4 regions of the Paenibacillus sp. KS1 genome follow, and region 3 is predicted to be linked to each of the others. Evidence: predicted binding sites of a transcription regulator. Region 3 holds the regulator's gene; each other region holds the start of a gene.

Region 1 (7,832 bases), on a different contig from region 3:
AATATGATGGAAACAGGTTCGTTTGTTGTTCATATATCGGATGAGGATTACATCGAGGCAATCAATCTAACCGCGGCCAATCTTCCGCCTGATGAGAGCGAAGTGGACTTCGCACAACTTACTTCCATCCCAAGCACTAAGATTAAGGTTCCAGGGATTGCCGAAGCCAAAATCCGCATGGAATGTACGTTCGAGCAATCTCTTGCTCTCGGCGGAACGCCTTCGTCTCCAGCATGTGATCTCATTATCGGGAGAGTCGTGTGCTTTCACATTGCGGAAGAATTGGTTGAGAGCGGGCGTATCGATGCACAACGATTAAAGCCTGTGAGCCGATTAGCCGGTAACAACTACTCGAAGCTAGGTAAAATCTTTAGCATTGATCGACCCAAATAATTGATAGTTTTGAGTTCGCAATCCTACAAATCAATGAATCACAATATCCTCATTCGATTAAAGGCTGCCAATCATTCTGGCAGCCTTCTCTTTACATACTGATAACATTTTATTTCCTACAATAAAAATCGGAATTAACTGTTTACAAGAATCCGATATTGAGTTATATTTAACATAACTTCCAGATATTACTTACAAAACTATCAGAGGAGTTGAATTCGTTTGAAGAAATTGCTTATGTCATTATCAGTACTGGTCGCCCTGGCTACAGCAGCACCTGCATATGCTTCCACTGCACCTATCGATGCTGTCAAGCCTGAGGTTCAACAAACACAGAAGTTCGTTAAGTACTTTGCACTTCGTCCCAATGAACTGAGCTCACTGGAAGGGATCTATTTGAAGAAAGGCCAACAGCTTACGGTCTATGCACAAGGGAGCTATTCGTACTTTTCGGTATATGACTCGAGCAATCATCTCGGGACATTTTTCAACAGCAATGTAGGAAGAATTTTCACTGCGACTGAAGACGGGTATCTGTATTTGCAGTTTGCGGCACCTTCCACCTATACAATCAACCACATCACGGCTACTTATTTCATTAATTGACCTTAGGTTGATATAATACCAACCACATTTCTTGCAAAAACAAGAAATGGATTTGCTAGAAATGAAGACAGCGACAGTTATGGACAACACATCGTCCGAACTGCCGCTGTTTTATATGTTTACGGACTTCTCTATTGAATACCACGCATATCAAATCGAACTACTCACTCGGCATAAAACCAGATCCAAAAGCTTTCCTCATCTTCTGTTGAACAAGAAGCGCATCTTCATAAGAATCAGCCGTTACAATAAAGTCCACATTCTCCTTCATCTCTTTGAAACACTCTATGTTTATATCCTGAAAATCATCATCAAACCAAATCATACCTGCCCAGATAGCTCCTTCCTCTTTATACTTTTTTAGATCTGGGCTATGATAAAGCAAACTTCCTGAATTAATCCCTTTTATTTTTTCAAATATATACGTATCTAATGATTTATACTTGTTCGAAATATCGATGCCGTCAATTCGAATGGAACCTACGAATTTATGTTGTCGTAGAAAAGGTCGAACGAATGTCCCGGATATGTGAATCGAGGTTTTCTTAAAAGATGAAGGGTCTTTCTCATTATAAGTTATAGCAGATCGAACCACATCGATCTTCTTAGGAAATTGGTAGACTTCTAAGAATATGAACGTTGGGATTCCAAATACAATTAGCACTGATAATAAGATGATTAAGGTAGTTTTGAATGTATCATTCAAATATGGTTCCACTCCTATATGAAGTAATATAGATGAACTAAAATACCTGTTTACCTATTCCACTTAGAACTTGGAATTCCTTCAACTCCACTGTTTGATTACGATCGAAATGTTATTCATTTGGTCATATGAAGAAAAAAACAAAAAAAGCCGATTTTCTATTTCAGAAAATCGGCTTCTGTCTCTATGCAGTAGCACTTCTAGTTGCTATGCGTTTACCTTGCTTACTCACTCGAAATTCGTCTGCTCACGATAACCATAATAGCCGCCAGCACGAAGAAGTACATAGGCATCGTCACTAATGAGTCATTATGCAAATAGCTCATTCCGCTCGTAATCAGACTCACGATGAGATAATACCCTAATCCAAAAATAGCCCCTGCCGTACCCAATACATCGCTGTAGCGCATTAGCGCTAGGCTTAAGCAGTTCGGAATCGCCATACCGATACCGAGCAGCAGAATGAAGATACAGGCGACAAATACACCCATGGACAACAGAGATGAGCTTAATCCACTAAGCGTAAAACCGACTAGCGCTCCAGCACCGAGCGCGGTAACAAGACAGCCGATCAGTATGATTAGCTCTGGCTTGTAGGTGGACAATAGTCTCTTCGACAGCATGGCTCCTATTATCGAAGACAGCGCTACAAAAATACCAAAGAAGCCATAGATGCCGGGCGTCATCTCAAAGTATTCAATAAAAACGAAAGGCGCTTCTGCATAGTAACTGAACAGAATGCCATTTGTTGCTCCGATTAGAAAGCCAAATGCCCATACTCTGCCGTCTGCAATGAGGCGCTTAACGACAGATATTGTATTCACATTCGAGGTCGTCGTGGCAACTCTCGTCTCAGGTAAAGAAGCGAACGTGTACGCGAATATTGCCACACTCATCACGACAAGGGTTAGAAATACGGCCTTGAAGCCTAGCGACTGGTCGACCCAACCTCCAATCAGCGGCCCTAGAGCCGGTGTAAAGGCAAGAGCTGCTGAGATTTGAGCAAATACAGCATGACGCTTCGAACCGTCGATACTTTCTCGCAAAATCGTTTGCGTCACAACCGAGCCTGTACTTGCACCGAATGCCTGAATGAACCGGCTTACCAATAGCCATTCCACGGAACCTGACAGGTAACAGCCTAGGCTACCGATTCCATATACGAAAATGCCCCACAGCATAGCAGGACGTCGGCCAATTGCATCCGATAACCTTCCCCAGCAAAACACGCCAAACGCAAAACCAAGAAAATAAATGCTGAGCGTAAGCTGAATCATGTTGTTGCTTGCCTGCAATTGACTAGCAATGTCCGGCAAGGAAGGCGTATATATCGTTTCACTGATTTGTGGAAATCCCACAAGAATAATAAACAAAAGCAATGATGGAGTTGAGATTTTTTGTGCCAACTTGCATTCCCCCTATAATTTCGGAAATCTCAATTACATCATCGAAATGTCAGGGTATCGGGGGTTTGCATTTAATTAATCTTGCAAATGAGAGTGCCATAATGAGTGATCACCTTACATAATAAATAATAGGGGGAAATTCATAATATAAACCACATTATAGCAAAACTTCTTAGCAAGAACCACCTATACCCACCATTCTAACTCCTATATGCTAGGCATCATTTAACTTCGTTTCTATTTACCAATATTTACGCAGGACAAATATGATAAAAATCACCCCGGAATGTGAAATACATCACAATCTTTGTATTAATAATTGATTAAAATTGAAATGAGCATCAAACACATACCCTGTCAGTACGGAACAGCACCCGATATAACCGTAAAATAACGGAGATATTGAGTACATAGCACACCCAACATCTGGTTTGCTTCGTCTGATTTTATTCTGGGTATTGAAACTATGTTCATTTATAAAGAGATAGAAAGTGGAGGGTTTCACATGAGAAAGAAAGCTACAGCAACAATGATTCTTCTTCTGTCGATCATGCTTATCATCGCAGGATGCGGTGGTAATGGGAACAAGACGCAGGATCAAGACAACGCAGCAAAAACGGAGAAACCAGAAACAGAAGCTGTGTCCGGCGCTTCTAAAGCGAGCTATACCCCTATCGATCAACTGAAAGACAAATATGATATCATCATCATCGGTGCTGGCGGAGCGGGAATGACGGCTGCTCTTGAGGCCAAAGCCAAAGGCATGAATCCGGTTATTTTCGAAAAAATGCCAGCAGCCGGCGGAAATACGATGAAATCCTCTTCGGGTATGAATGCATCTCAAACCAAGTTCCAAAAAGAGCAAGGCATTGAAGACAATAACGACCTCTTCTTCGAACAAACATTAAAAGGTGGTCACGGTACGAACGACAAAGAAATGCTTCGTTATTTCGTCGACAATTCCGCAAGCGCAATCGACTGGTTGGATTCCATTGGCATTCGCTTGAACAACCTTACGATTACTGGCGGTATGAAGGAAAAACGTACACACCGACCTGAAGACGGATCTGCAGTTGGACAATATCTCGTCAGCGGCTTGGTTAAGAATGTACAGTCTAAAGGAATTCCGGTTTTCGTAAATGCAAAAGTTACTGATATAACAGAAAAAGACGGAAAAGTGAACGGCGTTAAAGTCCTCTTCGAAGAGAAGGATGAGAAGAACATTGCCGCAAACGCAGTTGTTGTCACAACAGGCGGTTATGGTGCTAACATGGACATGATCTCCTCTGTTCGCCCTGATTTGAAAGGTCTCGTAACAACGAACCAAATCGGCAGCACTGGTGACGGCATTACGATGATTGAGAAGCTCGGCGGCGTAACTGTAGATATGGATCAAATTCAGGTTCACCCTACTGTACAGCAAGAGAAGTCCTATCTTATCGGGGAAGCAGTTCGCGGTGAAGGTGCAATCTTGGTTGATAAAGACGGCAAACGATTCACGAACGAGCTGGATACTCGCGATAACGTAACGGCAGCAATTAATAAACTGTCTGACAAAGCAGCTTACCTTGTATTTGATTCTGGCGTGAAATCCCGTGCAAAAGCTATTCAACAATACGACAAAATGGGATTTGTCATCCAAGGTGAAACGGTTGAAGATTTGGCCAAAGTAATGGGCGTTCCGGGCGACCAGCTCAAAGCTACACTTGATACATGGAACGGCGCGGTGAAAGACAAAAAAGATGCTGAATTCGGCAGAACAACAGGCATGGACAACGAATTGTCCGCTGGACCATTCTATGCAATCAAAATTGCTCCTGGTATCCACTACACAATGGGCGGCGTAAAAGTCAACACAAACACCGAAGTTGTAACCAAGGATGGCAAGGCTATAACAGGTCTCTACGCAGCAGGTGAAGTCATCGGCGGCCTGCACGGTGAGAACCGTATCGGCGGCAACTCCGTTGCAGATATCATTATCTTCGGTCGCCAAGCAGGTATTAAATCTGCTGAATTCGTAAAAGCACAATAAAGCTAGTATATCTCCCCCCTCAAACGCTTGGGCTCTTCGCAGTCCAAGCGTTTTATTTATATGTACACACTTTCCTTCCAATGATCACTCCCTCTTGACGCTGGGAAAGTGACAGTTTGCTCGAATAATAAGCAATTAGAACTATTGATTGTAGACCTCTGTTCCTCTACTATCTAGCTATGATTTCCTTTCATTTGTGTGAATAAAAAGGAGTGGGATGAATTGAGAAAAGCACTAGTCGCTTCTCTAACTAGCGCTGCATTACTAGTCGGTCTAGGCACTGGCGTGTATGCAGGCACCAACCTGAAGAAGATTGAGGCTTACTTGGACAGCACTGCTAAGGTGAAGGTGAATGGAAAGGCAGTTCAGTTCAATGATGACAAGGGATTGGCACTGCAACCGATTAGGTATAACGGCAACGTATATGTACCAGTTAAAGGCATTGGCAGCGCATTGAATGTTGCAGTTGCCATCGACTCGAAAACAAATGAAATCATTGTGGGCGAAAAAGTTAACGGCACTCCTCTAAATGCAGAAATTTTTTCGAACTCTTACTACTCCAAAGACCCCGCACAAACGACCTACAGCGGCAAAAATTATAAGGAAGTCATCTATGATCATTCTGATAGTTCGCAAGCGCCATCCATCATCGTCACTCCTAACAAAAAATATCAGAAGATCGTCATCAAGCTTGCTGCAATCGATCAAGAGTTAACGAATATCGAGATTTCCGATCTCGACAAGAACGCACTGCTAAAGAAAGTAGATTCGATTCTTCCTGAAGATGGACTCAAAGAAATTGAAGCCAATATTGGCGGTGTAAAAAATGTTGTTATCAGCTTCCAAGTCAAGGGCGGCGGTGGATACTTTATTCCACTCATCGACTCCTATTATAAATAATCGTATACATAAAGGATGTGCTGCGGCACATCCTTTTTCTGTACATAATGTTTCTGCTTCGTTTACAAAATAAATAACCGGCCGCTATTTCTAGCAACCGGTAATACAATGAAATCCCCATTCTACATGCGATTATAGCTTGAAACGATTCACCATCTCCTGCAGCTCTTCCGCCATTTGCTTCAACTGTCCGATCGAAGCAGAAATGGTCTCTACAGAGGCAAGCTGCTCCTCAGATGCAGCCGCCACCGATTGTACGGTGGAAGACGTATCTGCTGCAATCTTCGCCATTTCGTCAACTGAAGCAGTAATCTCCTCAGTACCTGCTGACATCTGTTCTGTCGCAGCTGATGTCTCCTGTACTTGCCCTGTCACTTGCTGCACCAGCGCCATGATGTGCTCGAACATCTGCCCTGCCTGCGCAACAACCTTCATACCTGACGCAACATCCTGACGTACATAAGCCATTGCATTTACCGTTTCCTGCGTGCTGTTTTGCATTTCCACAATAAGCTCGGCTATTTGCTTGGCAGATTCACTAGACTGTTCAGCCAGCTTGCGTACCTCTCCGGCAACGACTGAGAACCCTCTGCCGCTCTCCCCGGCTCTTGCTGCTTCAATCGACGCATTGAGCGCAAGAAGATTCGTCTGCCCTGCAATATTCGTAATAACATCAATAATGTTCTCGATCTGCTGAGAATGATCATGCAGCTGTTCAACAGCAGATTCCGTTGTTTGTACGGATTGGTTAATTGACTTCATCTGCTCCATCGCATCGACGATCGTTGCATTGCCCTGCTCAGCTTGTATGGCCGAATGATTGGCCAATTCTGCAACGCTCGATGTATTTTCGACAATCGATTGAATACCGCGCGCAAATTCTTCAAGCGCAATCGCATTTTCCTCCGATGCTGTCTGCTGCAGCTGCGCACCCGATGCGACCTGTTCCATTGAAGCGGCAATATGCTCTGTCGCTTGCGCCGTTTCATTCGCATTGTCAGAGACTAAGCGTGAATTGTGAAGCAGTTGCACCGAACGCTCATGCACCGTGCTCATAATCGAGGACAAACCGTCTATCATCTTGTTGAAGTCCTTCATCAGCACCCCGATCTCATCCTTCGAATCATAGGAGCCGCGAACCGTGAGATCTCCTTGTTCTGCTTGTTTCATCAAGGTTTGCATTTGTCGAAGCGGCTTCACAATCAGATTGGCGATCACATATCCAACTAGCACGCATACAAGCAGTGAAATCATTCCTATGATTACATTCGTCGTGGTGGAAGCTTTCGTTAGCTCCGTTGATTTCTTCGCTTGCTGCTCCGCCAAATTTTCATTCCACTTTACAAGCTCGGTCAACACTTCTTGTACCTTGCTGCGAGACTCGCGTACATTGTGTACGTAATAGTCATATGCCTCTTCATTCTTATTCGCGATTGCCAACTCTATAGCACGAATATTACTATCGCGATATGGCTTTAGCGCCTTCTCATACTCAGCTACGAATGTTTTTTCCTCATCCGTTTGCAAGACTTCCTTATATTTCTTCATGAGTGTATCACTTTCACCACGGAAACGAGCAATAGATGCTTTGAGCTCACTATTCCGCCGATCATCACTGCTTGCCATTAATTCGAATATGGCGGAGTCAATGGAACGGTTATTCACCATAATCTGCTTCACCCACATGATCGACATCAGATTATGCTTGAAAATGGTGTCGTTCTTATGATTGATCTCATTCATGGCGCGATACGAAGTCAGCGTACTTAATGCCAGCAGCAAAATGCCT
Region 2 (7,832 bases), on a different contig from region 3:
CAACCGAATGGCTTGCTTGTCGCCATCCATAATGCACGATGCGCCTTGCGCGCTTCATCGACCAGCGGACGAACGGACGGAATGACATTAGCGGCAATGCGGCGAAGCTCATCCTTATCACCATTCTGGTACGCGCGTGTGACCTGCACGCCAAGCATCGACTTTGCGCCAACAGCCTTGGACAACTTCGCATACATATCAAACACGAGCGCATGATCGCCTGCGGTATTGTCACGTGCAGCCACGAGGCGTTCAGCAAGCTCACTGTAATGCTTCGGCAGCTGCGACTCCAGCTCCTCTGTCAAATAGATATCAAACAACCCAATTAGCGTATCTTGGAACAACAGGAACTTCGAACCGTTCGAACCGTGCATGTTGTTCTTCGCTACACCCGGTGTCTCATCCAAGTAAGTGAGCTGCCAGTAATCATCGAAGCTCTGTCCGGTGCACAGCTGGAAGCGTTCCTTCATCTTTGCTTCATCGACTTCCCCTTCGGTATAGCCATGCTCAGCGAACAATTGCAAGCCTGGCAGAATTGTCATATGATTCGTCTCCTGCCCGTTGTCGCCCCATGCTGTCGCGAACACTTCCTTAATGCCCTTCGACTTGCAGGCAAGCAGCGCCGGATTCGTATTCTGCCACGTCTTCCCGTAGTTCGGACTCATCGCGCCCCATACCCATACGCCGCCAGCGAATACCGGATCAGAGCCCAGTTGGCGATGCTTCTCGATAAATTCCTCATAGAAGCCTTGGTCATCATGGTAGTAATCCCAGTAGACGAATTGTACGCCCTTCGGAATTTGATCAACAACTTCATTCGAGAAGTTAATGTCGAGATCATAGTAGTGGCCGCCGTTTTTCATAAGCAGGTGGAAATACATATCACTCCACATCATCGGCGTAAGACCATGTTTGCTCGTAATTTCCAATACGCGCGCCAAATGCTCGTTCATAATATCGAACCGTTCGCGGAAGCCATGCTTGTGCATATATTTGCCCAGACCAAGCCCGAACGCCTCATCCATCCCGATGTGAATGCGCTTGGAACGCAGCGGCTTCGTTGACGCTACAATCATATCCTCAATGAGTCGATAGGTCTCCTCTTCTCCTACAAGAAGGACGTCCTCCGTATCTTTTATCTCATTCGCGTAGTCCCACTTCAGCGCCTGCGCCAAGTGACCCAGCGTCTGAATGCATGCCACTACCTCAATTCCGAACAACGCGGCATACTGGTCAACCTCATAGAGTTCCTCCGCGGTATAGCGTCCGCGCATGTAGCCGAAATACGGACGGCCTGGCACCTCATACGTATCTTCGGTATATATCATTGCGCCGTTCAAGCCCATTAACGCCATTGAGCGCAGCGTCTGCTTCATCATATGTACATTCGGAACTGCGTTCCGAGATGCATCAATCATCGTTCCGTTATACGTGAATTGCGGATGCTCTATAGTATCGAATGGCTGCCCCTTGCGCAGCTGCTCAACGAACAAGCCCAGTGCACGGAAGAAATGAATATCCGACTCATAGCGGATCAAGCCTTCTATACCATCCCATGCAGCACGAAGCGGCCCCTCTCCCTGCTCTACGCGAACTGTAGTGCCTTCTGTCCCCACTTCCACCTTCAATAATGACTTCAATTCGAGAATCCCTGGTAATACATGTTCGATACTGCCCGTAAAATGCAACTTCACAGCCAGATCCCTCCCCACGAGTTAGTTGGATACGCTTACAGATACAGCGAGGTATCGGTATCTTTTTATAGAATGCGAAATGCGGAAATAAATTTGTCACCCGTAGTTTACCACATCTATCCCCTGCGAAAGTGACAAGCCCGTGAATTCCTATGAAAAAAACGTCATATCGATGACGCAAAAAAGGCCCAGCCTCGATGGACTAGACCTTACCTATCTTCTTTTTCAACATCACTTGGCATTTGCCAATCCCAATACCCTCTAATGGACAGGCGCACTTGCACTTCCTGACGATGCCACCTTGCTTGCATTGCCCACTTCTTGCACATTCGTTGATGCGTTTGATACACCTGCCGCAGCTGCCTGCTTCTGCTCTTGCTGCGAACGCAAATATACCATATAGTAAGCCCCTGCAACGAACACGACTCCTCCAACCAAGTTGCCTAGCCATACCGGTACGAAGTTCGTCATATATTGTCCCCAGCTAAAATGCCCCTCAAAGATCGCAGCCGGAATTACGAACATATTCGCTACAACGTGCTGGAAGCCAATCGCAACGAACGCCATCGTCGGGAACCATATCCCCATGATTTTCCCGCTGAAGCTCTTCGCTCCATAGGAGAGCCATACCGCAAGTGCAACTAACCAGTTGCAGCCAATCCCACTTACAAAGGCTTGAATGAAACTATCGTCCAGCTTATGCGCAGCCACATCTACTGTCTTCTGCAAATAAACGCCGGAGCCAGTCAAACCGACCACATGACCGAAGAAGTATGCCACGAACAGCGCACCTAAGAAGTTGGCAATCGTAATGACGACAATATTGCGAATGGCCTCTGATGTGGTTATGCGTCCCTTCATCCGAGCAAGTGGCACAGCCATCATATTCCCTGTCAACAGCTCACCGCCTGCTAACAAGACTAGAATAAGACCAACCGGGAACAGCGACGCTCCGATTAAGCCATTGATGCTTCCCCATTCCGCAGGTGCTCCAGCTGTTACACGTATATATAAGAGATAACCAAGCGCAATAAATGCGCCGGCAAGGAATCCTAGAATCATCATGGCGGACAATGGGTTCTTCGCTTTAATTGTTCCGGTATCTACTGTCGCTTCCGCAATTTGCTGCGGCTTCAAATAACCTGACATCGACATGACCTCCTGCTTATGCTTATTCGGATGCAAGCCCCATCATTTCCAAGGCCACACCCCATCCGCACCTACTCAGATACGAATAATTCCAGTTGGAATGTCAGCTGAACAGGTTGCAAATTCATTGTAACGGAGCCCTAATTCCGATGTTGTGCATTTTATCACAAAGTATCTTTCAAATATTGTCCATTTTGCGTATAACCCCCTGCATGACCGCTCTATGCAAAAAGCCAGTAAGTCGCACGATCGACTCACTGGCCTTAAGCTGTATATGTTGTAGACCTGAAATGTGAAATTATGCGCCGCGCTTAGCAACAATGCTCCGTGCAATGTGCACACCTGCAGCACCCGCTTGTGCGAGCCCACGCGTAATGCCCGCGCCGTCTCCACCGCAGTATAAGCCATCAATTTCGGATTCCAATGTCGTATCCAGCTTCGGACGAGCGGAGTAGAATTTCGCCTCAACCCCATAGAACAACGTGTGCTCAGAAGCGATACCTGGTGTTACGCGATCAAGCGCTTCAACCATTTCGATAAGACTCTTCATCGTATTATACGGAAGCACAAGACCCAAATCTCCAGCAACAGCTTCTTTCAAGGTAGGCTCCAAGAAGCCCTCTTGAATGCGCTTCTCCGTGGAGCGGCGACCGCGAATGATATCCCCGTACTTCTGAACGATAATCCCGCCTCCGGACAAATCATTCGCACGCTTACAGATTTCACGAGCGTACTCATTCGGCTTGTCGAACGGTTCCGTGAACTTGTGCGAGACAAGCAATGCAAAGTTCGTATTCGCAGAGCCAAGCTTCGGATCCTTGTAGGAGTGCCCGTTGGCACACATGATCCCACTGTGGTTCTCAACCACGACATGGCCGGATGGATTGCTGCAGAAGGTTCGCACTTGTGTGCCGACAGACGTGTTGAACACGAATTTCCCTTCATACAGGTGCTCGTTGATTTCGCGCATGACGATATCCGATGTCTCTACCCGCACTCCAACGTCCACTTGGTTGTTGTACATTTTCAAGCGGCGCTTCTTCAATATCTCCGTCAGCCACGCAGAACCGTCACGTCCTGGTACGATGACCACTTGATCCGCTTCATGCTTCTCGCCGCTCTTCAGTTCAATCCCCTTCACAATATGGCGTCCATCCTGCTTCTCTGTAATCAGATCCGCTACTTCGGTCTTATAGGCCATATCGATACGAGTCTTCAAATATTCATAAATGGATTTCAAAATCTCCAAGTTCTGCTCAGTGCCCAGATGTCGAACTTGTGCGCGCAGCAGCTTCAAGCCAGCAGAATATCCAAGCTGCTCAATACGGCGAACCGTTTCTGTCGTTGGATCGGTAATGTCCGTCGTCGCTCCGTGCTCCAAGTTGATTGCATCTACATATTTAATCAAGTCCAGTACTTGCGAAGCTGGCAAGAAATCTGTCAGCCAACCCCCGAACTCTGTAGTTACGTTAAATTTCCCATCACTATATGCCCCTGCTCCACCGAAGCCGTTCGTAATCGAACAAGCTGGAAGACAGCCAGCAAAGTCCTTCTTCCCTGCCGCTGGAGGACACTTCTGAATCTTCTCCTCCAAAATCGGACAGTTGCGGCGATAAATATCATGTCCTTTATCTACAAGCAAAACCTTCAATTGCGGTGCCTTCAAAGATAATTCATAACAAGTGAAAATACCGGCCGGACCTGCTCCTACAACAATTACATCATATTTACTCATTGTTTCCTCCTCGATGCTCACGATGTCTCGGTCTATTTCTCTTCTATCCGATGAGCCTGCACCTATTTGGGCAAAAAAAATATCCCGTTACGTTCAGGTATGCCAAAGCATACCTACTCGTAGTCAGGAATTTACGGCTCCTGGTAGAGACCCCTAGACCTTATCTCTGGGATATACGAACAGGATAAACAAAAAAAATGGCCAATCAATCCTTGCCACCCACTTCTGTGGGAGCAACCTTATTGTATCGGAATTTGGCGAACAAGTCAACGCCGTTTGCGCCCAATGTTCGTGAATTATTTTTAATTATTATTTCAATCCATTATAGTAGATAGTTAAAAAGGTAAAACCCGAACATTAATACGCATCCTCTTTGAGGAGTTTCTTACCATAGAAGAGTAAATACATCGTTAGTCAGGTTAGCATCTACCCAAATCTAGGTTCTCGATATATCATTTACCTATATGATCTAACTCACACCAATGAATGGGCATACGGATTGGAGGTTCGCGTATGAACACGCAGGAACCCCCCTACGGGGAAGGACTTATTATTGATAAGTTATATGTGACGAAGGGCAATTCCACACTTTTAGATGCGCTGAGCGTACAAATACATCCCGGACAATGCATTGCAGTGCAAAGCAACCATATTACGGGACAGTTAATTATCGATTTGCTTATGAATCGCGCTAAGCCCTCTGCTGGCAGTGTAACCTGGCGTGGAGTGCCACTCTCCTCTGCCTCACTCGCCACCAAGATCGGCTGGATTCGGCAGGGCGATCCCCTCTACGAGCGATTAACACCGAAGGATGCCCTTATCTTCTATATGAAGATGTATGGAGCCTACCATAAAGATCGACTTGAGCAGCTATTGAAGCTAACCGGTCTGCATGAGTGCGTGAATACGCCGCTTGGCAAATGTACGTTATCTGAGCAGCGCCGATTCCACTTGGCGAGAGCCGCCGCTCATCGCCCGGAACTAATCGTCATCGAGGATCCCGAATTCCATATGGACTTGGAGAGCAGCTACCTGCTTCGGCAATGGATCAACACCATGTGCGAAGAAGGCGCTTCAATCTTCATGACCGTGCCTTCCTTAGAAAGCGCGCTTACGATGACCAATCATGTCGTTCGCTTAACACCATCGGGCTTCAAGTCCGTTGTCATTGAGGATGAGGTGCCTGTAGCAGGAACACTTCAGGAAGTCGAGATATTAGAAGCGCATGGGCATACAAGCGATGCTGAAGAGCAGGTGTTCGTGGCGGAAGCCGAAGATGGTGGACAAGAAGGCACCGGAACGACGGAGTCTCTGAATGAAGTTGTTAGCAGCCAGCCATCAACCAAGGACAAGAAGTCCACAATACAAGCAGCTGAGAACGAAGAGGATGAGCCTGAATCCGCTTCAGCTGGAGCTGGACAACGCTTCGTCCCTCAAATCAGCTTCGATAAGATTCCAGCGCGCATCGAAGACAAAATCGTGCTTATCGATCCACTGGAACTGAATTATATTGAAAGCCAAGACGGGGCTTCCCAGCTTCATATGCATTCGGGTTCCCTCCCCTGTACAATGACGCTGACGGAACTGGAGCGTAAGCTTAAGGCATTCGGATTTTTCCGCTGCCACCGTTCTTACTTGTTCAACCTGCAGCGTGTACGCGAGGTCATTATTTGGTCGCGCAACAGCTACAGCCTTGTGCTCGATGATGAGAATAAGAGCAAGGTACCACTTTCCAAGAATAAATATGAAGAAATGAAGGCCATTATGGGGATCGGATAATTCATCGTCTGCGCCATTCATCAGGAAAACTGTATTATCCAACTCTCTCATTGGTTCCATTCCCCCCGCGAAATGCTCCATTCAACCTCTGGAGCACTCTATTCGCGGGGTTTTTGAGGTGATGATCACCCTTTCGCGATACGATAAGGATGTCGACAGGGACGGCAACGCGGCAATGAGCCGTCTCAGCCGCAAGCGAATAACAGCGGCACCGGCATTCACATCGTACACAATATCATTTATATAAAGCGAGGGTGACTCACATGGAACCAATTATCGAAGTGAGAGCAATGACCAAGACATTCGGCAATAAGCAAGCCATCAAGCCAATTGACTTCACAATTGAACGCGGTGAAATCTTCGGATTTCTAGGGCCTAGCGGCTCCGGCAAGACGACAACCGTTAAGATACTGACTGGTCAACTGCTTCCTACGTCAGGCACAGCCCGCGTATTTGGCGTAGACATCGCTAAGATGAAGGATTCGGAACGCCACCAGCATCTATCTCGCATCGGCATATTAACGGATAACAGTACCTTGTACGATCGGCTCTCCATTGAAGACAATCTTGTATTGTTCTGCAAGTTGTATAATGTGCCAACGAGCCGAGTACAGGAAGCGCTGGAGCAGGTTAACTTAACGAATGAACGCAATACGGCTGTTAAACAGTTGTCCAAAGGGATGAAGCAGCGGGTAACACTCGCACGCGCCTTGCTCCATAAGCCAGATATTTTATTTTTAGACGAACCGACATCTGCACTTGATCCAACGAATACGAAACGAATTCATGAGGCATTACGTGAACTGAACCACATGGGTACAACCATCTTCCTAACGACACATGACATGGAAGAAGCAGAATCGCTGTGCGATCGCATTGCATTCCTTCATAATGGATGCATCGCCGCCATGGATACACCGCAGCAGCTGCGGATAGCCCATATGGATCATGGCATTACAGTTATTACAACAGACGGAACCCACACCGTTGAGCGCGATGAGGATGGAGCTAAGCGCATTCATGACTGGATGACTTCCGGCAAGCTAGTATCGATCCATTCGAACGAACCGACATTAAGCGATATTTTCATTAAAGTGACTGGAGGCGTATTACAATGACATTTTCGATAAATCGTGTATCTGCAATGATTCAGAAGGAATGGAAAGACGCTCTGAAGAATCAAATGCTTTTAATCACTGCCGCTTTGCCGCTTATTTTCGCTTTTATGTTCAGCAAAGGAGAAGCCAGTGATGGCGCCACTCTTCTGATGATGCCAGTTAATATGGCGCTGCTCATGACCTGTTTATTTGTTCAATCTATGATCGTTGCGGAAGAGAAGGAGAAGCATACGCTGCGCGTACTGATGCTGTCCCCTGCCAAGCCGATCGAGGTATTACTGGGCAAGAGCGCAATCTCCGTATTCTTGACCGTATGTGCGCTCGTAGCAACATTTCTGATTGCAAATACACCAGGTC
Region 3 (7,832 bases):
CGCATCAGGATACCATTGAACATCATACTGCGTAATTTCAGCATGCTGCTTCAATACTCGTTCCACAGGCTGCTTCACGAAATTACGTTCATACAGTGTCCAACCTCCAAATAGTGCAACAGCTGTCGTGACCATAATGAGCAAAGTAGGCATGATTCGAATCTTTTTCGCCATGCTGAAACCTCCTGTTGCAAATATATATCAATACCCCTAGTAATCTCTTTCTGATATATCAAGAGTATATCACATATGTCACTTCAACTATGGATGTAATGTGTACCATGATTGCCATCGAAATGGATTTACTCCAATACAAAAAGCGCTGCTGCTTCGCATAGCGTACAATATGTACGTCATATGCAAAGCAGCAGCGCTGCAAAATCGCCTATTACTCGTTATTGGCTAACATTGAATACGTTATTTATTAGGCAGCGTATAGACATCCCCTATTGAGGAACCATTCGCAAATGAATAGAAATGATAGAAGTAATGAACAACCCCTTGTTCATCCTTGCGTTTGACCAATGCCTGCCATACATATTGATCATCCTTAAATGCTGGCGTAATGCGGATTACATCCGCATCCGGATATTGGGCTTCTATCTGGGCTTGAATCGTCTCTTTAGAGGTTGATTCCGCCATAGGAGTTACCTTATCAGGGAGTACCCACACGGTCTGCTCCTTACCATGTTCGTCAGTTCCCCGCACCATGTATACGACTTGATCCCATACACCCTTCTCCACTTCTGTCACATTTACGAGCTTCACTGCTTCATTCGCCCGCTTTATTATTTCCGCTTCCTTGACCCGTTCGTCCTTATTGATGTATTGCACATACTGATAAGTGGCGAAGAACAATCCGACTAGAAATAAGAGAACGAGTACCGGAATCAACCACTTCCAATGCGACCTCCGGCGTACGCGTCTTCTCTGCATGAATTCTCCTCCTGCCTATCTTGCCAGCAAGCCATCAAAGCATTGCTGCGCCTCGCGAAGGATTCGTTCTTCATCCATCGTCAAACATTCCCCATTCTTCACAACCTGCTTGCCGTCAACCCATACATGCTTGACATCTTTCGCAGACGCTGAATATACCATGTGGGATACCAAGTCGGTATGTGGCAGGAAATGAGGCTGATCAATATCTACCGCAACGAAGTCAGCCTTCATGCCTACTTCAAGCGCTCCAATATCGTCAAGACGAATGGTCTGCGCGCCATAGATCGTACCCATGCGCAGCGCCTCTGCAGCAGGAACCGCAGTTGGATCGCCGGACACCCCTTTATGAATCAAGGCCGTAAGGCGAATTTCTTCGAACATATCCAGATTGTTGTTGCTTGCTGCACCGTCCGTTCCCAAGGATACAACAACACCCGCACGCAGCATCTCAGGAACACGAGCGACACCGCTCGCAAGCTTAAGGTTGCTTCCTGGATTGTGGGACACCGCAACTTGATACTTCGCAAGCGTCTCAATCTCTTCGTCCGTCAAATGGACAGCATGCGCAACGAAGGAAGGACGGGAGAAGAATCCGAGCTTCTCCAAATGCGCAACCGGACGCAGTCCATAATCCTTCACATTCTGTTCAACTTCTGCCTTTGTCTCTGACATATGCGTGTGCAATGGCAAATCCAGATCATGAGCAGCCTGTACGAAGCTCTCAATAAAGGCTGGAGGACAAGTATATGGAGCATGCGGCGCCATAATCGTACGAATGCGGCCATCTGCCTTCCCATTCCAATCCTTCGCGAATTGAATCGCCTCGTTCAGCTTCTCGCGCTGTACATCCTCTGGGCATAAGCCAATCGCACCGCGCATAAGCGATGCACGGATACCGGATTGCTCACATACCTTCGCTACTTCGTCCATGTAGTCATACATATCTACGAAGGTTGTTGTACCGCCCTTCAGCATTTCGATCACAGACAGAGCAGTTCCCCAATAGACATCATTGGCCGTGAACTTGCCTTCCATTGGCCACATTTTCTCCTGCAGCCATGTCTGAAGCGCCAAGTCATCCCCATACCCACGAAGCAGAGACATTGCAGCATGCCCGTGTGTATTAATAAGGCCTGGAATGAAGAATAGACCTTTGCCATCGATGATTTCAGCATCAGCTGCTGCATATTGCTCTGGCAGCTCCGATCCAATATGAACGATGCGATCATTCTCAACAACCATGAACCCATGGAATGAGGACTGCTTCGCAGTTGGAGACAAATCGGCGAACATGCCGTTTTTAATAATGATTCGGTGTGTCATTCGGCGGGTACTTCCTTTCCATTATCAGATAAATAATAGGCCAAACTGAACAAATCCGTTGTAAAATCGGCAGTATGCACACGGATATTCGAAGGAACCCTCAAAATGACAGGCGCAAAGTTCAAGATCGCTTCTACTCCCGCCTCTACAAATTGATCAGCTACATACTGAGCTTCTGTAGCAGGAACCGTGATAATCCCGATACGGATTTGCTTCTCGCGTACCGTCGTAATTAGGTCAGACATCGGCTGAACTTTCAGGTTATTTATCTCGGTATTGATTTTGGATTCCTGTGCATCGAACACTGCAACGATCTTCATATTATCTTTCAAGTATACGGTGTAGTTACAGAGTGCGTGACCTAATTTACCTGCACCGACCAATCCAACATGGATAACTTGATCCAGTTTCAAAATATGTCTGATTTGTTGAATCAAATACGATACATCATACCCAATGCCCTTGCGGCCGAAGTCGCCGAAATACGCTAGATCCTTCCGAATTTGCGCAGGATTCAAGTTCAGCTTCTGTCCCAAATCTTGAGAAGAAACTGTGAGCACTTCTCGCTGCTTCAATTCCAATAGATGACGTAAATACACGGGTAATCGCCGAACGACAGCTTCTGATATCTTTAGTGCTTTCATTCTGAACAAGCCCCTCTCATCGCTCTCCAATGCCTCTTTGATTATGGTCTAGCCACGTATCAATACGTGGTACAAGTTGTTCTGTTGCCATATGCTCCATTTTTGGGCCAGGCAGCGAGTAAAGAAAATGTTTGCCGTAGCTTGTCTCTATTACACGAGTGTCATAAATGATGACAATTCCCTTATCCTGCGTCGTACGCACAAGGCGGCCGAATCCTTGCTTGAAGCGAATTACAGCCTGTGGGACGGAATATTTGCGGAATGGATTCTGATTCATCCGCTTCAGCCGATCGCACTTCGCTTCCACGAGTGGATGATTCGGTGGCTGGAATGGCAGCCGTACAATCGCAAGACATGTCAACGCATCTCCTGGAATATCAACGCCTTCCCAGAAGCTGCTCGTTCCTAGCAGGACTGAATTCGGCTGATCTCGGAATCGGCGTGTCAGCTTGCTTCGGTTGCCGCTGTCAATCCCTTGTCCCAGCACTTGAATGCCATGCAGGCTAAGCGCCTCCTTCAGCGGTTCATACACATCCCGCAGCATGCGGTATGACGTGAATAAGACAAGCATACGTCCTTCTGTTACCTTGGCTACATCAGCCAAGGACTGCATCAGCGTCGAGTTAAACTTGGCATCTGATGCTCCCTTCACACTAGGGAAGTCACGCGGGATGACAACAAGTGCTTGTTCCCGGTAGTTGAACGGCGACGGAAGTATGACCGTATTTAGACGACCATCCCGTTCCGCATCCTTCAAGCCAAGCTGTTCAGCTACGAATTGGAATGATTTATCAACGGACAATGTAGCCGAAGTTAAGATTACGCTCTTCTTCGGCTCGAAGAAGTATCGCTTCAACGCTTCGCTTACATCGACAGGGACCGCATACATTTGCATTGATTTATGCTTGTATTGGAGATTGCCTTCCATCCAGTACACGGTATCCGCATCCTTGCCTTGCATAAATTCACGGAATTCATCGCGAAGCTGCCCTATGTCCTTGAATAAACCTGTCACATCAGCCGTGACGCCCTGCACTTCATCATCATCATAATCCTTCCATTCATTGACGAGCTTCTCCCCCGAACGAACAATATCACTTAAACGCGTGTGAATATCGCCTTCGAGCTCCGATACGGAGCTCCATCCATCAGGACGATTGCCAGATGGCAGCCGGAGAACAGCTTGCCCGCCTTCCGCCTGCCCCGCTTCATTCATGGAAGGAAGCATTTGATAGAGCAGCTCATGCAGCCGATCCCATTGATCCTTAACATCGACAAGCTGTGTTAACAGCTTCTCAATCCCTTCAGCCCATACGAGCGCTTTTTCATTGCCTGACAAGCGAAGACGCTGCTGCAGCAATACAAGCGCACCATTCTTGCTGTCTTTGAACAATTGGGTCAGCGGATGAATGAGTGAAAAATATTGCAAGTGAATGCCTAAATGTTTGCCTGCCGTTTCTTCGAAGTGATGTGCTTCGTCTACGACAAGCTGCTCGTATGCGGGGAGCAAACGATGCTCCGCAATCACGTCCGTAAACAATAGGGAGTGATTCGTTATAATTATGTCCGATAAATTCGCATCATTCTTCGCCCGGTGGTAGAAGCACCGACGGAACCAAGGACATGCGCGATTCAGACAGGAATCACTATCACTGGCAACGGTATCCCAGAAGTCTGCACCCTTATGAACGAAATGCAGTTCTTCATCATCTCCATGCTCCGTCTGACTGAGCCACACCAGCATTTGGGCAGCTGTCAAACTATCATCGCGTGCATGTACATACTCTCTATTACTTATTTTATGTTCAAATTTTCTCAAACACAAATAGTGACTGCGGCCTTTTAATACGGATGCCTTAAATGGAACCGGCACAATCTTCTCCAAGAGCGGCAAATCACGCTGTCTCAGCTGTTCTTGCAGATTGATTGTGTGTGTGCTAACAATCACTTTGCTCTCTTGAGAAACACTCTGATATATGGATGGCAGCAAGTACCCAAGCGACTTGCCGGTACCAGTACCCGCTTCGATTAGCAGGTGATGCTCTTGTTCGAAGCACTCCATCACTTCATTGAACATCTGCTCCTGCGATTCGCGCGGCTCATAATTATCCAAGCGGCTTGCCAGATTCGTCTTGACCTGATCCAGGAACTGAGCGAAGGTTACTCCCTTAAGCGGGTTCTCTGCTGAAGAATCACGCGGCGCCTCCGTCTCTGTCCAATCCGCTTGCTTCAACGTCAATTGGCGGAACGGATAATACCCTTCTTCTTCTGTCCAATCAGACACCTCACGCTCCTGAAGCTTCTCTGCAAGCAGCCATTTCAAATCCCGCTCCTCTTGATCGCCAAACACATCAACGACGCGCTGTAGCGTCAATAACGGAAGCTGGTCAATCGCTTCTAAGCAGCGAATAAATATATCTGCTGTCGCCCGCGCATCACTGTCTGCTTGGTGCGGGCGATCATGAACAATCCCCATCTCATGTGACACAGAACCAAGCTGGAAGGAAGGCAGCGATGGAAAGAGGATGCGAAGCAGCTCAATTGTATCTAATATACGACCTGTGAACGGCAAATATCCCGTCTGTTCCAGCGCCCTGCATAGGAATTGATAATCGAAGGCCACATTATGGCCGACCAGTACGACATCCCCTAGCAAAGGAACAAGCCCCGTCATGGCATCATCAATATCCGGAGCATCCTTCACATCTTCCTCGGTAATGCCAGTAAGCTGCGATATAAATTCCGGTATGGGAACAGTTGGCCGCACAAGCGTATGATATTCGCGTTCTATCTTCAAATCATGGCCAAGAATAACCAAACCAATTTGAATTATTTCATCGTTCGGCTGACTGCCGGTCGTCTCAAAATCCAAAACAGCAAATCTCATCTCAATAGCTTTCCTCTCACAATTTCTGTTCTTAGCATAACAGATGTTCAGGCGTTTGGAAATGACTAGAGGGAAACATCTGTGCGTATTTTTTCCACACAGTCGTTCCCCTCCGATGTCATGAATCATTGATATTACATGCATGTTATTGGATATGCATCATGTGCTCGCCGCCGAGTTCAAAATGACCGCTTTTGGACTGGCATACCTTCAAATTCATAATCGGTTCCGGCAGAGCCGGATCCCATTCATGCGCCTTCAGGAAGCATGCTTCTGCCTGTGCAAACTGATGCTGCTTCGCATGAATGCAGCCAAGCGCATTGCAGGCAATGGCCTTCATGCTGTTTTTGTCAGTCAAAGGTATGATAAGTTGAAAATGATGTCCTGCTTCCTGACAATTCCCTAAATGCAAGTGCGACATCGCCAAATACGCGCGCACCTCGATATTCTCTGGCTGAATCTTAGCCGCCTGTTCCAAAAACATAACTGCTTCCTTATACATCATGAGCAAATAATACCCCTGACCCCGCTGATAGGGATCCCCATAGTCCGGAATAGCTATTTTGCTCTCCTTCACTGGGCATGGCTGTACGGGGACTGAGCTTCCCTTGCCTGCTTTGGGCCTTAACAATGACAGACGCTCTTCGAAGCGCAGCCATTCCTCCACAATATGGTCACTCATGGAGCGAAGCAGCGACACTTGATGATCGAGTTCCTGTTTTTGCTTTCCCTTCGCATGCGGGTATTGAGCAATCACTTCATCCAACAGTTCATTTATGGTCTCGAATACATGTTGCAGCACGATTCCATCCCACCTTCACAAGTGTTGCGTATCGTTGTCTTATCGGCTCACGTTCATTGTGTGCCTCACAGCTAAGTTTCATTCGGTGCTCCAACGATTCCCGTGCGCTGGCTTCCGTTGTCAGCGAAGCAGAGCAGCAATACGTCCTGCATGGTAGCGCAAGCAAGCAATTCGGCCATTAATCATGCCCATAATCGAAATGCATTAACGAATAGTTGAATGCTCTTCTGTTAGTTTCATTACTTCAACAGGCTTGTTATCATCATCAACAAAAACAATATTCGGCTTGTATTGACGCGCCTCTTCATTCGTCATGGATGCGTAAGAAATAATAATGACATTGTCCCCTGGTTGTACCAATCGAGCTGCCGCACCATTCAAGCAAATCACCCCTGAATGCTTAGGCCCTGGAATCACGTAAGTTTCTAAGCGAGCTCCATTATAATTGTTTACGATCTGAACTTTTTCATTCGCCCAAATATCAGCCAGCTCCATTAAATGCTCATCGATCGTAATACTGCCAACATAGTTCAGATTTGCTTCTGTCACCGTAGCACGGTGAATTTTGGATTTCATCATTTCGCGCATCATCTAGCTCACCCTACTCTCCATGAGTTAACATACGATTATCAATTAATCTTGTCCGACCGAATTTGACTGCAAGTGCAATCAAAATATTGGTGCTTCGCTGATCTAGCGACATCTCAGGCGCCAGTGGCTCCAAATCTGGGAAGCTCAATACTTCTACATAGTCGATGTCTGCCAGCGGCTGCTGTGCTATCATGCCCTTCATCTTCTGCTGAAGCATTGGGGCTGTCAGCTGCGGATTCTCTTCAAGCCAGACGTCAACTTGACCCAGTGAGCGGGATAGTACGAGCGCTTGTGTCCGTTCTTCCTCAGACAAATACACATTGCGCGAGCTCATTGCCAGACCATCTGCTTCGCGTACAATCGGACATGGAACAATCTCAACTGGGAAATTCAAGTCCTCCACCATGCGCTGAATGACAGCAACCTGCTGTGCATCCTTCATCCCGAAGAAGGCTTGATCTGGCTGCACGAGGTGGAACAGCTTCGTAACAACGGTTGTCACACCGTCAAAGTGAACCGGTCGCGTAGCACCGCACAGCGGACTTGTAATGTCATCCACATGCACTTTGGTTTTGGTAGGTGAAGGATACATCATGTCTGGTGTTGGCATGAATACGATATCGGCACCATGCTTCTTCGCTACCGC
Region 4 (7,832 bases), on a different contig from region 3:
TGCGATTTTGTGCCACTGCCATTTCATCGTTTCTCTTTTACCCTCTTTCTCTCTATGCGAGTGCTATACTAGGATGGAATGATCATCCACAATTCCCTATCTTTGAATATCATCGGCGAATCTGCCGGATTTCTTTAGGAGCAAGAAGCGTATAGCAATTTCTCATACATAAGAAATCCTGCTGCGTAACCTTTCTTTTTCAAAAAGACAGCGTAAACTGACATGAATACTGAAAAAATGCCCGATGATAACTATGAGCTAGGCTTTCTGGATGGAACGAGGTTAAAGAATCATGACCCGATTAGTATATATAATATGGTTAGCGAAATGATATCTGGAAATATAAAAAAAGAATTTATATCGTAACGGGAAGCGACAACGGAGAAGTTCTACTCGAGAAAAAGTTCTAGATTGGGTATAGTCGTGTTCACCCATGATAGACAAGAGCCCGTCCCAGGTCTTCCGGAAAGGGTTCTATTTTTTATGGCCATTCTAATCCAAAACCGCTGCCATATGCTCGGTCGTTACCGCCCAATGGGAAGCCGTCCAGTATTTTATCTTGTCTTTGACATAAATGACTTGCGGCGACTCATGCTTCACATCTAGATCCTCGGCAATCTGATTGGAGACGGGGCGGGACTCTATTACCTTGACAAGAACATAATCAATATCGCTGTTCGGATTGCCCTGCAAATACTGCTCGTACTCATTCAGCGCATTCGCGCTTACGGGACAGGTGGTGCTGTGCTTCAGCACGACAACCCCGCGCTCCGCCGATTGCGCCAACAGCTTTGCCCACGCGTCTACTGTCGTAATCTCTTTCCATTCCATCGTTCGCTCGCTCCTTTATCGCAGTCTTGGTGCCACTTACGACTGGTTTTATGTATTAATGACCTTTTATCACAAATTGTAGATATTCGCAAGACTGTCGTCAAGGAACAGCGATAGACAATTATCTCCTTGGCTATCAATACTGGTCTGAGGAAAGCCCGAGCGACCCGAACTCCAATCTTGTGAGAAGACAGAAAATTTATACGGATCTTTTGAAAAACTCCGACAATGCTTACAACATAGATTGGAACACGCCGCTGAGCATGCCAGCTAAAAAATATCCTGCCTAGTAATAGAAAAAAGAGAGCCTAAAGCTTCTTTAGGGCAGCATTCCATAAAGAGTTTCCACTATCTGATGTTTTGCTGGATGAACGTCTACCCAACATGTTGATGTCTTTTCATTGGTCACAACAGATATCAAGCTTTTTGAATACAACACGTGCTTACTCTTGATAGCTTGTAGGGCATTTTATGTGCAGCTAACGGTTACGGCAAGTCGCGTACTAGTGGAAAATGAATCAGCGTGATGTCAGGATAGGTCTCTTGTTTTCCGTAATGTACTCATCCATGTTAAGATACTTACAGCTTGAATTGAATGCGTTTAATCGACTTAGTTAGTAGGGGAGTTCAAGATAAAAACATGCTGTTTGCATGAGCAGTATCACAGTTGGACTCCGAATGGGAATAAGAGATTTACTAGTTTCATGATTTTAAGGGGGATGCAGAAATGGCGGAATGTACGACTTCATTTACATTGGATGAAGGGCTAGACAATATTCTCTTGTTAGATCGCACGCAACAGATGGAGGAAACCGACATTCTGTATCCTTTTGCATTGGACGAGCTGCTGTGCAGATATACAGGCAAGGGCGGGCCCGCTGTATGTCACCTGTGGCGTCATCCGCAGGGCTTCGTGATGGGACTGCGTGACAGCAGACTGCCGCATGCGGCAGAGGCGCAGCAATGGCTGGAATCGCTTGGCTATTCAACGGCTGTTCGCAACACGGGCGGGGCTGCCGTACCGCTCGATTTGGGCGTTGTGAATATTTCTTTGATACTGCCAAAGGAAGGGCTGGGCGACAAATGCTTTCGCTCGGACTATGAGCGCATGTATCAGTTGATCAAGCTTGCTCTACAGAACACGGGCTATACGGTCGACAAGGGTGAAATCGATGGCGCATACTGTCCTGGTGATTATGATCTCAGCATAGGCGGCATCAAATTTTGCGGCATTGCACAGCGGCGTCAAGCGCATGCCTTTGTCGTGCAGGCATTCGTCATATGCGAGGGATCGGGCAAGGAGAGCGCCGAGCTCGTTAGATCCTTCTATGAACGTGCGGCAGCCGGCATGGAGCAAGCCGATCATCCTGTCGTGACGGAAGATAAGACAGGCAGTCTGGAAGAGCTGGCATCGCTAGGCACCGATGAGGGAGAAGGAGCGGCGCAAGCTTTTATAGAAGCCGTGAAGCAAGTGATACGGGAACGCCAATCGAACCACAAAATGGAGGAAGCTGCAGCAGGGCTGTGGCTGCCGGAGCAGGCAGAAGTGCATGCGGTCATCAACATGCTGCGCGAGCGTTACGGAATCAAAGCTTGAGCGTGAAAAAGCTGTTCTTGGGGTCATTGCTGTGAATGTTGTACAAGTTGCAAGAGTTTGGGCATATTGAGGTTACAAGTTCACTATCATATTGCATTCGATTCAACATAACCCCTTCTCTATTCTTAATATGTAGAGAAAAAAGAAAAATTGTTGCACTTGGTACAACCTGAAGCTCGTTTCAGACATTCTATTCGAGATAATGATGTATTTTGTACAACATTTTCGTTGGAGAGGGTAAAGTAAAAGAAAGAGCAAGAGGAGAACAAATCCGAAATGGATTCGATCTCCTCTTACTTTGTTTTATTCGCTTTTCCCTTTAATATTCCAGATGCTCCTTATCGTCGATCCGCTTGCGGAAGACGTAGTAGCTCCAAATTTGATATCCGAGCACGAATGGCAGAATCGTCAGCGAGATATATGTCATCACCTTCAGCGAGTAAGCGCCGGAAGCCGCATTCATAATCGTCAGATTGAACTCAGGGCTGATCGAGCTGACCATCACTCGTGGGAACAAGCCGATGAACATGCTCACGGCCGATAGAATGATAACGGCTCCTGTCATGGCGAACGCCAGTCCATCCCGCTCACGCTTAATGAATGACATGGCCAAGAGCAATGCGCCCCCAGCTAACAGCGGCAGGATAAGCCAACCGCTGCCATGAACCGTATAAATATCAGTGCTGACATACGTCATCATGGCGAACAGCAGCAGGACGACGACAACTGCCGGGCTGACATCGCGAGCTGCCTTCCGTGCCCGATCCCGCAGGTTGCCGGTGGTTCGCAGCGTGATGAAGACGAGTCCGTGCAGAATGCATATCATGACTACGGCCACACCGCCAGCGAGGGAGTAGCCATTTAGCAGGTCAAGCACACTCCCAACCATTTCTTTGTTCCCGTCAATCGGCACACCGCGAATGATATTGGCGAATACGACACCGAATAGGAAAGGAGGCAGCAGACTACCAATGAAAATCGCGGCATCCCACGCTTTCCTCCAAGCGCCATAATCCAGCTTGCCCCTGAACTCGAACGCGACACCGCGCGCGATAAGCGCCAGCAGCAGCACGACGAACGGGATATAGAAACCGCTGAACATCGTCGCATACCATTCCGGAAAGGCAGCGAACATAGCCCCCCCAGCCGTAATTAACCATACCTCGTTCGCATCCCAATAAGGACCGATTGTGTTGATAATGATGCGGCGCTCATGATCCGTCTTCCCGAGGAACCTGGCGACCATGCCTACGCCGAAGTCAAATCCTTCGAGGAAGAAGAAGCCGACGAACAGCACGGCGACGAGTATGAACCATAACTCATTTAGCGATAGCATGCGTTACCTCCTTATCAAATGGATCGTAATTCTTCATATCTTCTTCCTCCGGTTCTTCCATCTGCTCATCTTTACGTATCACCTTGACGAAGAGAACAGCGTCGATAATGGCGAGTACCGCATAAATGGTCGTGAACGCAATGAGCGAGAAGAGAAGTTCTTCCGCCGTAACTGTCGGCGATATGGCGTCCTCTGTACGCATAACTCCGAACACAACCCACGGCTGACGACCCATCTCGGCCATAAGCCATCCCGCCGAATTGGCGAGGAACGGAAAGGCGATCATGCCAACCATCAGCTTCAAGAACCATGGGCGCTGCTCCAGCTTCTTCTTGCGGGATAATATCAGGCCGTAAATGCCGACAAGGCACATGAGCCCTCCTGCGGCAACCATCATGCGGAAGCTCCAGAACGTCATTTTGACCGATGGAATATAATTTCCTGGTCCGTACTTCTGTTCATAACGCGCTTGAATCTGATTAATCCCTTCTACACTGCCGCTAAGCTTGTTGTACGATAGCAGACTGAGCATATATGGAACTTGGATTTTGAACGAGTTCTCTTTCTTTTCCGTATCGATTGTGGCAAATAACGTGAACGGTGCCGGATCCTCACTCGTATCCCAGAGCGCCTCGGCCGCTGCCATCTTCATCGGCTGAGAAGTGAGCAGATGCTGCGCCTGTGCATGCCCAATGTAGGCAACGATGACGGACGAAATCAAGGCAACGGTAATCGAGACGCGGAACGAACGGCGGAACATGTCCGGATTGTGTCCACGGAGCAGCTTCCATGCGCTGACGCCTGCCATGAAGAAGGCGCCGGTTGCGAATGCCGCGAACAGCGTATGCGGAAATTGCAGCCACAATTGCGGATTCGTAATAAGTGCGAAGAAGTCGCTCATCTCTGCCCGTCCATTGTTGAATTCATATCCGACAGGCGCATGCATGAACGAGTTGGCGGTCAAGATCCAGAACGCGGACAACACGGTACCGATCGAGACGATCCAAATGCAAGCGAGATGAACTCGCTTCGATAAGCGCTCCCAGCCGAACACCCATAAGCCGATGAAGGTGGATTCCATAAAAAAGGCAAGCAGACCTTCAATGGCAAGCGATGGCCCGAACACATCACCGACGAAGCGGGAATAATTCGACCAGTTCATCCCGAACTGAAACTCTTGCAAAATGCCGGTGACGACGCCAACTGCGAAGTTAATCAGAAATAATTTGCTCCAGAACAAGGCAGCTTGCTTATAAATCTCCTTGCCCTTGACGACATAGAGCGTCTCTAATACGGCGATTAAAAACGCCAGTCCAATCGTCATGGGGACGAAGATGTAGTGGAATAATGTTGTTGATGCGAATTGGATTCGCGCGAGAATGACCTGATCCATGGAGGCCTCCTTGTGATGAAAATGTGATCGTCGTGCAACAAGAAAAAGGTCTGTGAGATTCGAATAATGTGAATGTCTTCACGTTATGTGGTGCTGTTAGTGTGGTACTCGTTAAGATTCAGTCGTTATGAAAAGCGTTAGGTTATGAGCTTGACGAGGCTGTACGTACATCGCAGCACACATCATTGCACACATCATTGCACACATCGTACATACTCTTGTCATATGGCACTGGCAGCCAGTCAAGTGAAGTTCTCACGTTCAGCATTATCTTAGAGCAGACTGGAGGGGATGTCGCCATCCATTTCAACAGGGCGGGGTCATCCATGTTCAAGAGACTGACACAGAGTTGACAACGTTTCGATGAAAAGGGTCAGTACGAGATCACGAAGAGCAATGATATACTTAATTATATGTGATAAAAATCACAGACCAAGAAAGCAAGAGGTGTATTTCCATGTGGCAACCGGATCGTTCCAGCAATCAACCACTATATCAGCAGATTGCCGCATATATCGAGCGCAGCATTTATAACGGTGAATTTTCTCCGGGAAGCGTCCTTCCATCGGAACGCAAATTTGCCGAGCAAATACATGTAAATCGAAGCACAATCGTTCAAGCTTATGAAGAGCTGCGTGCTGCAGGCATTATTGAAAGCATGGTCGGTAGTGGTACTCGAGTAAGCAAGTCGAAGTGGGGGGCAGACTCTCAACAAACGCCAGATTGGCATCAATATTTAGATAGCTGCAAGCTAGTCCAGCCTGATCCTGTATACGCCGAATTGATTCGTTCCGCACTGGATTCGGGCAGCAACTGTATAGACTTTGCCAGCGGAGAACTGTCACCCGATTTGTCGCCAAATGAAGAGATGCGGATGCTTTTGAGCGAGCATCTGCTGCATGAGGACATGAGCTATGACGATCCTCAGGGCTATGTGCCGCTGCGGGAGGTTCTGTCCACTTCTTTACATCAATATCGCGGCTTTCGAACGACAGCATCATCGATTCTCGTTACATCAGGGTCTCATCAATCGCTCTATTTAATAACTCGCCGATTGCTTCAGCCTGGGGATGCGATCGCGATCGAGGATCCTTCCTACTATTATTCTCTGCCTATGTTTCACTCGGCGGGCTTGCGCTTGTTTCGGCTGCCTGTAGACGAGAAGGGGGTATGTCCGGAAGGGATATTGTCCTTGTATCGAGAGCACAACATACGGATGATATTCGTGAATCCGAATTACCATAATCCAACGGGCCGTGTACTTGACCCCTCTAGACGGGAACAATTGCTTGAGATTTGCGGCAGCTTAGGCATTCCCATTGTGGAGGATGATCCGTTCAGTCTGACGTCCTTCACAGGCAATCCACCGCCAACGTTGAAATCGATTGATACAAACAATACCGTCATTTATATTGGCTCATTATCCAAAATTGTAGCGTCAGGCCTGCGGATCGGATGGATGGTTGCCCCGCAGTCTGTTATCACGCGGCTTGCTGCTGAACGACAGCAAATCGACTTCGGAATGAGTGTGCTGCCGCAGCGAATCGCCGCACGTTTGCTGTCGGAAACTTATTTTGACCGCCATTTGGTACGGCTGCGGCAGGAACTCCTCAAGAAACGGAACTTGCTTATCGATGCGCTGCAGCGCGAACTTCCAGGGGAGGTGGCGTATTCCCTTCCACAAGGAGGTCTGCACTTATGGTGCAAAGTAAAAACATCGATTCCTGATGCAAAATTGCTAGAGGAAAGCATAAAGCGAGGGGTTCTCTATAATCCCGGAACGGTCTACGGTTCAGAACCAGGGTATGTCCGGTTTACGTATGCAAGACCGCATGAGGATGAGATTGGGTTAGGAATAGCGCGATTCGCTCAAGCGATTCATGCATCCCAGCAGCGAAAAAAATGATTCATAGCGGAGTAGAAATTCAAAAAAAGAAATGCAATTGGAAAGTTCCTCCTTTCTAGTTGCATTTTTTTGTAATATGATAGAGAGGAAAGAAAAAGAAAGCGCTTGCGAAACTGGGCGCATGAGATTGGAGGGAGGAAGAAGGAGGGACTATGCTATCCGATAACGAGATGAGATGGAGGGAAATAATGAAGAGATCCATGTATTTGAAAGCGGTTTCGATGCTGCTCAGTTTGATGGTTGTTATGACCTCGACGCTTACAGTAGTGCAGCCTAAGGCGTACGCTCAACCAAACGGGCAGGAGAATGTAAAGGTGGGGCATCAAGATGAAGGCCCAGTCCTATCTATACCAGATAAGGGGAATGCGACTCCGCCGAACGTTACAGATGTCGTGTATGACAAGGACGGCAATATCATTCCGAATCCAATTGGGGACTCCAATGAGGAAGCTGCTCGCCTCCTCGCGGCTGCTACATTTAGCGGAACGAATCTAGCTCTGCATAAGCCAGCCTTTTCCTCCGGTAATGAAGTAGATTATTTGGGGCCTGAGCTGGCTGTAGACGGAAAAGGGAATACAAGATGGTCTTCGGCGAAGGAAGATGATCAATGGTTCTATGTAGATCTCGGAGAGAAAAAAGCATTCGATCGTGTCGTAATCCGTTGGCAAACGCCGGCCGATACATACAAAATCCTTGTATCGGATGACGCTCAGAACTGGACGAATGTGAAGGACAACGATGGTCTCATCCAATGTAAGGGCGGTGTGGA

Evidence for each region. Region 3 encodes Rex, which represses fermentation and respiration genes when NADH is low (regulators of the CRP and FNR family bind a similar motif). Its sites were predicted from a motif close to TTGTGAAATATTTCACAA; they were not measured.
Region 1: a site for Rex is predicted at 3,398-3,415, ahead of BBG47_RS11000 (flavocytochrome c). Genes of this name have one in related genera too.
Region 2: a site for Rex is predicted at 2,996-3,013, ahead of BBG47_RS09175 (formate/nitrite transporter family protein). Genes of this name have one in related genera too.
Region 4: a site for Rex is predicted at 5,224-5,241, ahead of BBG47_RS19685 (cytochrome ubiquinol oxidase subunit I). Genes of this name have one in related genera too.

What each region holds. Positions count from the first base shown of each region.
Region 1 covers NZ_MAIS01000026.1:17,654-25,485, reverse strand. Annotated here, with positions in the region: gene BBG47_RS11020 (flavin reductase family protein) at 1-393, shown strand, start outside; gene BBG47_RS11015 (hypothetical protein) at 616-999, shown strand; gene BBG47_RS11010 (hypothetical protein) at 1,160-1,705, opposite strand; gene BBG47_RS11005 (multidrug effflux MFS transporter) at 1,930-3,111, opposite strand; gene BBG47_RS11000 (flavocytochrome c) at 3,617-5,143, shown strand; gene BBG47_RS10995 (hypothetical protein) at 5,366-6,043, shown strand; gene BBG47_RS10990 (methyl-accepting chemotaxis protein) at 6,176-7,832, opposite strand, start outside.
Region 2 covers NZ_MAIS01000020.1:57,006-64,837, reverse strand. Annotated here, with positions in the region: gene BBG47_RS09180 (beta-N-acetylhexosaminidase) at 1-1,694, opposite strand, end outside; gene BBG47_RS09175 (formate/nitrite transporter family protein) at 1,956-2,843, opposite strand; gene BBG47_RS09170 (NAD(P)/FAD-dependent oxidoreductase) at 3,142-4,578, opposite strand; purine riboswitch at 4,679-4,777, opposite strand; gene BBG47_RS09165 (LytTR family transcriptional regulator DNA-binding domain-containing protein) at 5,092-6,357, shown strand; gene BBG47_RS09160 (ABC transporter ATP-binding protein) at 6,621-7,475, shown strand; gene BBG47_RS09155 (ABC transporter permease) at 7,472-7,832, shown strand, end outside.
Region 3 covers NZ_MAIS01000023.1:60,253-68,084, forward strand. Annotated here, with positions in the region: gene BBG47_RS10125 (quinolinate synthase) at 1-174, opposite strand, end outside; gene BBG47_RS10130 (hypothetical protein) at 418-936, opposite strand; gene BBG47_RS10135 (amidohydrolase) at 952-2,262, opposite strand; gene BBG47_RS10140 (redox-sensing transcriptional repressor Rex) at 2,259-2,906, opposite strand; gene dinG (ATP-dependent DNA helicase DinG) at 2,923-5,793, opposite strand; gene BBG47_RS10150 (tetratricopeptide repeat protein) at 5,939-6,595, opposite strand; gene panD (aspartate 1-decarboxylase) at 6,800-7,186, opposite strand; gene panC (pantoate--beta-alanine ligase) at 7,197-7,832, opposite strand, start outside.
Region 4 covers NZ_MAIS01000066.1:11,800-19,631, reverse strand. Annotated here, with positions in the region: gene BBG47_RS19705 (PsbP-related protein) at 1-27, opposite strand, end outside; gene ytxJ (bacillithiol system redox-active protein YtxJ) at 493-831, opposite strand; gene BBG47_RS19695 (lipoate--protein ligase family protein) at 1,559-2,428, shown strand; gene cydB (cytochrome d ubiquinol oxidase subunit II) at 2,748-3,764, opposite strand; gene BBG47_RS19685 (cytochrome ubiquinol oxidase subunit I) at 3,748-5,157, opposite strand; gene pdxR (MocR-like pyridoxine biosynthesis transcription factor PdxR) at 5,615-7,063, shown strand; gene BBG47_RS19675 (discoidin domain-containing protein) at 7,252-7,832, shown strand, end outside.